DNA from 2 places in the Brachybacterium sp. NPDC056505 genome. Region 2 is predicted to be linked to the other one. Evidence: riboswitches for the same ligand, from Rfam matches in the RefSeq annotation. Region 2 holds a riboswitch; the other holds the start of a gene.
The links. Region 2 has a riboswitch for thiamine pyrophosphate ahead of thiC (phosphomethylpyrimidine synthase ThiC). Riboswitches for the same ligand answer to the same signal wherever they lie in the genome.

Region 1 (3,519 bases), on a different contig from region 2:
TGCTGCCGAGCTGGTGGCCCAGAGGCCCACGGCCGTGCGCGGCAACGCCTCGGAGATCCTCGCCCTCGCCGGCGAGGGCAGCGGCGGCCGGGGCGTCGACTCCTCCGACCCGATCGACGCGGCCGTCGCGGCGGCGACCCGCCTCGCGCGCACGCAGGACACCGTGGTCGCGGTCTCCGGCGAGCGCGACCTCATCACCGACGGGAGCACCCTCGTGGAGGTGGCCGGCGGCAGTGCGATGCTGACCCGCATGACCGGCGGGGGCTGCGCCCTCGGCGCCGTGATCGCGGCCTTCCTGGGCGTGCGCAGCGAGGGAGCACCTGCGCTCGAGGCCGTCGTCGCCGCGCATGCCGCCTACTCCGCGGCGGCCGAGCGCGCCGCCTCCGGGGCCGACGGGCCGGGCACCTTCGCGCCCCGGCTCCTCGACGCCCTCGCCGCCATCGGCCCGGACGAGCTCCGCGCGCCCGGGCGCCTGCACGTCAGCCTCACGGATCAGGTCGGCGGCGGGGCCGCATGAGGCCCTCGAGCGAGGACCTCGGCCTGTACCTCGTCACCGATGCCGCGCTGTGCGGTGCGCGCGGCATCGTGCGCACGGTCGAACTCGCCGTCGAAGGCGGTGCGCGCGTGGTGCAGCTGCGGGAGAAGCACGCGGACCTCGCCGCGCACGTGCGCCTGCTGGAGCGTCTCGCGCGGGTGATCGACGCCCGCGCGCTGCTGCTGGTGAACGACCGTGTGGATGCCGCCGTCGCGGCGCGCGAGCAGGGGGTACGCGTGGACGGCGTGCACCTGGGGCAGGGCGACGAGGACGTGCGCCGTGCACGAGAACTGCTCGGGCCCGACGCCGTCATCGGGCTCAGCGCGAACACGTCGGCGCATCTGGACGCCGTGGCCGCGCTGCCGGAGGGCACCGTCGACCACGTGGGCATCGGCGCGATCCGCGCGACCGCCACCAAGGCGGATCATCCGCCGGCCCTCGGCGTCGAGGGGTTCGCGCTGCTCGCGGCCGCGTCCCCGGTGCCGAGCGTCGCGATCGGCGGGATCACCACGGCCGACGTCCCGGCCCTGCGGCGCGCGGGCGCCTCGGGGTGCGCGGTGGTCTCGGCGGTCTGCGCGGCCGACGATCCTCTGCGCGCGTCTCGCGTGCTCAGCGCGGCCTGGACCGAGGCGGCGCCGGACCGGTGAGCCCGGGTCCGCAGGGCGGGCCGGCGCCGGGGTCAGCGCGCCGGGATCCCCTCGCCCTCCCACAGCGCGAAGAAGTGGTGCAGCGGTCCGTGGCCGCGCCCCACGTCGAGCCGGTCGCTCGCGGCGAGCGCACCGTGGAGGTACTCCTTGGCGCCGCGCACGGCGTCCTCGACGGGCATGCGCGGCAGCCGGGCGGCGATCGCCGCCGAGAGCGTGCAGCCGGTGCCGTGGTCGTTGGTCGTCTCGATGCGCGGGGCGGGCAGCTCGACGATGCCCTCGCTCCCGCACAGCAGATCGGTGCTGGTGGGCGACCCCTCGAGGTGGCCGCCCTTGAGGAGGACGAGGCGCGGTCCGAGGGCCAGCAGGTCGTGGGCGCGCCGGCGCATCTCCGCCTCGCTCCAGTCGGGCTCCTCCCCCAGCAGCACCGCAGCCTCGGGCAGGTTCGGGGTGAGGACGTCGGCCAGCGGCACGAGCTGCTCGCGCACAGCGTCGACCGCGTCCTCGTCCAGGAGGCGGTCGCCGCTCTTGGCGACCATCACGGGATCCAGGACGATCCTGCGCGCCCCGTGGCGGCGCAGGCGCTCCGCGATGACCCCCGCGATGGCGGCGTTCGCGACCATGCCGATCTTCACGGCGTCCACCTGCACGTCCTCGAAGACCGCGTCGAGCTGTTCGCCGACGAACTCCGGGTCGAGCGCAACGACGCCGCGCACCCCCTGCGTGTTCTGGGCGACGACGGCCGTCACCACGGCCATCCCGTAGGCGCCCTGGGCGGCGAAGGACTTGAGGTCGGCGTGGATGCCCGCGCCGCCCGTCGGATCGGTCCCGGCGATCGAGAGGACGTTGGGGACGCGATCGCTGACGGGTCCGTCGGGGTTCGGGGCGCTGGGGCGGGTGTCGCTGGTGCTCACGATGCCTCTTCCACGAGGCCGGCGGGGAGGGCGCTCAGCGGTTCCGTCCCTGCGCCGGCATGATCCGGATCAGGTGCTCAGGGTCTCCACGCCGTCGCCGCCCCGCGCTGCTGCGCATCGCGTGACCAGTGGACTCTCAGCCCCTTGCCGGGACTCCCCTCGGTGCCGCTCAGGCTAGCAGGGAGAGGCTCCCGTCGGCGCCCGCGCCCATCGTCCGCGAGCGCAGCGCGGCGTCGGTGTCGGCGGCGGCGAGATCCGCATTGATGTGCGCTCCGGCGAGCGCACCCCAGCCGCCGCGGCGCCCACCTGCGCCGTCGGGTCGGTGATGTTCCCCGCGACCCAGACGCCGGGGACCTCGCTCACCCCGGCCATCGCCGACGGGACCTTCGCCCCCATCCCGGGGATCTCCTCGACACGCAGCCCCAGGCCCTCGAGACCGTCGAGGCGAGGGGTCATCGTGGTCGCGACGGCCAGCACGTGGCGCTCGATCACCTCTCCGCTCGCCAGGCGGACGCCCGCGATGCGGGACGCGCGCTCCCCGGCATCGGGGGCCGCACCGTCGCCGGCGATCACCTCGGCCACCTCCTCGTCGATCACGCGGATCCCGCGGGCGGACATCCTCGCCCGGGTCCGGGCATCCAGCGCGGTGCCGCGGGCGAAGAAGACGATGTCATCGCTGAGCTGGCGGAACAGCCACGCCTGGTGCGCGGACATCGGGCCCGAAGCGAGGATCCCGATCGGCTCGTCGCGCACCTCCCAGCCGTGGCAGTAGGGGCAGTGGACGACGCCGCTCCCCCAGTGCTCGGCGAGCCCCGGGATCGCAGGGAGCTCGTCGCGCACGCCGGTCGCGACGAGCAGGCGGCGTGCGCGCAGCGCGCTGCCGTCCTCGAGGGTGAGGTCGAAGCCTCCCTCGAGGCCGTCGACGCTCCAGTCCTGCCGCACCGAGGCGATACGGCCCCGCACGACGGTCCCTCCGTAACCCTCGACCTCTTCGCGCCCTCGCGCCAGGAGCTCGGCGGGCGGCGTCCCTTCACGGCCCAGCAGGCCGTGGACGCCCTCCGCCGGGGCGTTGCGCGGGTCCCCCGCGTCCACGACGATCACGCGCCGGCGGGAACGGGCGAGCATGAGTGCGCCGTTCAGTCCGGCGGCGCCGCCGCCGATGACGACGACGTCCGCGGTGGGATCCGCCGCGCCGCGCGCCGGGGAGATGTCGCCGGTGCTGGTGCCTGCAGGTGCAGCGGGGATGTCTCGGGTGTCCATGGGTGCCTCCTCCTGCCCGCGGGGCGGGCCGATCGTCGTGTACGACGTCGACACTAGGCAGGCGTTGCTTACGAGGCATACCCTATTGCGCATGACGCAAGAAGATGGAGCGATCGAGACCCTCGTGCGCAAACGGATCCGGGCGCTGCGCGTCTCGCGCGGATGG
Region 2 (3,519 bases):
ATCGACTGCGCCCATCCGCGGTCCTGATCCAGCTGGTGGCCGTCGAAGATGACGAAGGACCCGCGTCCGGTCTCCGTGGCGATCAGCCGCTGGTGCTGCAGCTCGCTCAGCGCCTGGCGGATGGTGCTGCGGGACACCCCGAACTCCTCGGCGAGGCGGTGCTCGCCCTCGAGCTTCGTCCCGGGCTCGTACTCCCCTGCCCGAATGCGGCCGGCGAGCGTGTCGACGATCGACTGCCGCTTGCTCCGCGCAACCTGTGTATACATGTAGCTACATGTACACCATCGAGGACCCGGAGCGCCAGGAGCGTCCGCCCCGGCGCCCCGCCGCCAGCTCAGTCGTGCAGGTGCTTGATGGCGTAGTCCGCCTGCTCGTCCGTGAACTGCTCGCCGTACTCGGAGGTGAGCTGCTCATGGATGTCGTCGTCGGACATGCCGCCGGACTCCTCGTAGAGCTTCGCCTTCTCCAGCGCGTTCTTGTTCCAGTCCGCATCCACGTGGTCGGCCGCGTAGGTGGCGGTCTCCTCGCTGTAGCCCTCGAACACGAGCGTGTCGTGGATGCCCTGCTTCGAGGAGTAGAGCATGTCGGACTGGATCTTCGCGTCGGCGAGCGCGCCGTCCTTGTCGTCGGGGTCGACGTCCGTGCCGGTGTCAGCGGAATCATCCGAGTCCGCGTCGGCAGAGGACTCGTCATCGGGGGTCGCGTCGACGGTGCGATCGGACGGGGTGGCGGAGTCGGTGGGCTCATCCGACGTGTCGTCCGAGGAGGAGGCCGAGACCGTGGTGGGCGCCGGCCCATCGCTGCCGGCGCTGTTCACGAGCACCACGACCACGATGACGACGGCCGCGATCGCGAGCAGCGCGAGGCAGCCACAGCCGCCCAGCACCCACCACAGCGTCTTGGACTTCTTCGGCGGCTCCTGCCCCTGGCCCGCCTGCGGCGCGGCGCCGAACTGCGCGGCCTGAGTGGTGCCGTCGAACGACGCCCCCTGCGCGGGGCCCCCGTACTGCGGGGCCTGCGAGGGGCTGCCGTACGACGACGCGGGGTCCGACGCGCCGAACCCGCCGTTCGCGGATGCGGAGCCGGGGACCCCCGAGTTCGCGGAGCCCGACGTGCCGGGAGTGGGAGGAGTGCTGGTCATCTAGGGATTCCGTTCGGGATCGGGGTGCGTGCGCGGTATCAGACGAGAAGCCGACCGGACACGCGAGGAGGACATGGAGCACTGAGACGAGGAGGCGGCTCCGCGCCGGCGCAAGCGCCCGGGAGGGCGCTGCTGCCGGGGCGCAGTCTACGGACCCGCGGCGGCGTCGGGCGGTGGGACCCGCGCACATCCGCGTTCATCGCCGGAACCGCAGCGTCCGCGCCCGCAGCGGACCGTCGGCCCCTCTCCCGCCCCGTGCTACGGTCGTCGCCGATCCCTCGGGTGCCCGTCGCAACGGGCTGAGATCGGACTGATGCCGTCCGAGTACCGACCGAACCTGCTCCGGGTCATGCCGGCGAAGGAAGAAGGAGAGCGACTGCATGTCTGCACGCCCCGAGAACTACCCCACCCACCGCCTCGGCCACCTCGAGGACCCCGCGCACGGCATCCGCGTGCCGGTCACGAGGATCGCCCAGGACGACTCCCCCACCGGCGCGACGAACCCGCCGCTCGAGGTCTACCGCACCGCCGGCCCCGGCAGCGAGCCGGAGGTGGGCCTGCCCGCGCCGCGCGAGAACTGGATCCGCGATCGCGGCGACGTCGAGGAGTACCAGGGACGGGCCCGTGACCTGGCCGATGACGGCCGCGGGGCGGTGCGCCGCGGCGGGGCGAGCGCCGAGTGGCGCGGCGCGCGTCGATCGCCGGTCCGCTCGGCCGATGGCCGCACCGTCACGCAGATGCACTACGCCCGTCGAGGCGAGATCACCCCCGAGATGCGTTTCGTGGCGCTGCGGGAGGGCTGCGACGTCGAGCTCGTGCGCGAGGAGCTCGCCGCGGGCCGCGCGATCATCCCTGCGAACGTGAACCACCCCGAGGCGGAACCGATGATCATCGGCCGACGCTTCCTGGTGAAGGTCAACGCGAACATCGGGAACTCAGCGGTGACCTCGTCGATCGCCGAGGAGGTCTCCAAGCTCGAGTGGGCCACCCGCTGGGGCGCGGACACCGTCATGGACCTGTCCACCGGGGACGACATCCACACCACTCGCGAGTGGATCCTGCGCAACTCCCCCGTGCCGATCGGCACCGTCCCGATCTACCAGGCCCTCGAGAAGGTGAACGGCGACGCGAACGCGCTCACCTGGGAGATCTTCCGCGACACGGTGATCGAGCAAGCCGAGCAGGGCGTCGACTACATGACGATCCATGCGGGCGTGCTGCTGCGCTACGTGCCGCTGACAGCGAACCGGGTGTCGGGCATCGTCTCGCGCGGCGGCTCGATCCTGGCCGGCTGGTGCCTCGCCAGGCACCGGGAGAACTTCCTCTACGAGCACTTTGACGAGCTGTGCGAGATCTTCGCCCGCTACGACGTCTCCTTCTCGCTCGGCGACGGGCTGCGTCCCGGGTCCCTGGCGGATGCGAACGACGCCGCCCAGTTCGCCGAGCTCGACACCCTCGCCGAGCTCACCCGCCGCGCCTGGCAGCACGACGTGCAGGTGATGGTCGAGGGCCCGGGCCACGTGCCGCTGCATCTGGTGCGCGAGAACGTGGAGCGCCAGCAGGAGCTGTGCGACGGTGCGCCGTTCTACACGCTCGGGCCGCTGGTCACGGACGTCGCCCCTGCGTATGACCACATCACCTCGGCGATCGGGGCGACGGAGATCGCCCGTTACGGCACCGCGATGCTCTGCTACGTGACCCCGAAGGAGCACCTGGGTCTGCCGGACCGCGACGACGTGAAGACGGGCGTGATCACCTACAAGATCGCCGCCCACGCGGCCGATGTCGCCAAGGGCCACCCTGGGGCCCGCTCACGGGACGACGCCCTGTCGAAGGCGCGCTTCGAGTTCCGCTGGCGGGACCAGTTCGGCCTCTCTCTGGACCCGCAGCTGGCCGAGGAGTACCACGACGAGACGCTGCCGGCCGAGCCCGCGAAGACCGCGCACTTCTGCTCGATGTGCGGGCCGAAGTTCTGCTCGATGAAGATCTCGCAGGACATCCGCGACGAGTTCGGCGGCGAGGCCGCCCAGCAGGAGATCGCCGCCGCCGGCATGGCCGAGAAGTCCCGCGAGTTCCGCGAGCGCGGCGGGACCGTGTACCTGCCGCAGCCGGGGGTCGGGGTGCCGGTGGGTGAGTGAGGGCGGGTGGTGCGTGTGCGCTGCGGCCTGGGGCCGACGGGCCGACGGGCCGACGGGCCGACGGGCCGACGATCAAGCGCATGCGCACCGCACCCCTCACCCCCGCCGTGGGGCACCGTACTCTGAGGTCACACCGCCCCACACATCCGAGGAGCGCTAGGACCATGCCCGACTCCGCCATTGCCGTCGTTGGCGCCATCATCGTGCGGGACGGTCTCGTGTTCGCGGCTCGGAGGTCAC

Region 1: linked by a shared signal. The riboswitch ahead of thiD (bifunctional hydroxymethylpyrimidine kinase/phosphomethylpyrimidine kinase) and the one ahead of thiC (phosphomethylpyrimidine synthase ThiC) in region 2 are both predicted to bind thiamine pyrophosphate.

What each region holds. Positions count from the first base shown of each region.
Region 1 covers NZ_JBHTSV010000039.1:11,424-14,942, reverse strand. The annotation lists gene thiM (hydroxyethylthiazole kinase) at 1-517, shown strand, start outside; gene thiE (thiamine phosphate synthase) at 514-1,182, shown strand; gene thiD (bifunctional hydroxymethylpyrimidine kinase/phosphomethylpyrimidine kinase) at 1,215-2,093, opposite strand; TPP riboswitch at 2,137-2,256, opposite strand; gene ACFQ53_RS15155 (NAD(P)/FAD-dependent oxidoreductase) at 2,268-3,353, opposite strand; gene ACFQ53_RS15150 (helix-turn-helix domain-containing protein) at 3,445-3,519, shown strand, end outside.
Region 2 covers NZ_JBHTSV010000001.1:289,172-292,690, reverse strand. The annotation lists gene ACFQ53_RS01355 (GntR family transcriptional regulator) at 1-266, opposite strand, end outside; gene ACFQ53_RS01350 (Ltp family lipoprotein) at 335-1,141, opposite strand; TPP riboswitch at 1,410-1,524, shown strand; gene thiC (phosphomethylpyrimidine synthase ThiC) at 1,522-3,279, shown strand; gene ACFQ53_RS01340 ((deoxy)nucleoside triphosphate pyrophosphohydrolase) at 3,444-3,519, shown strand, end outside.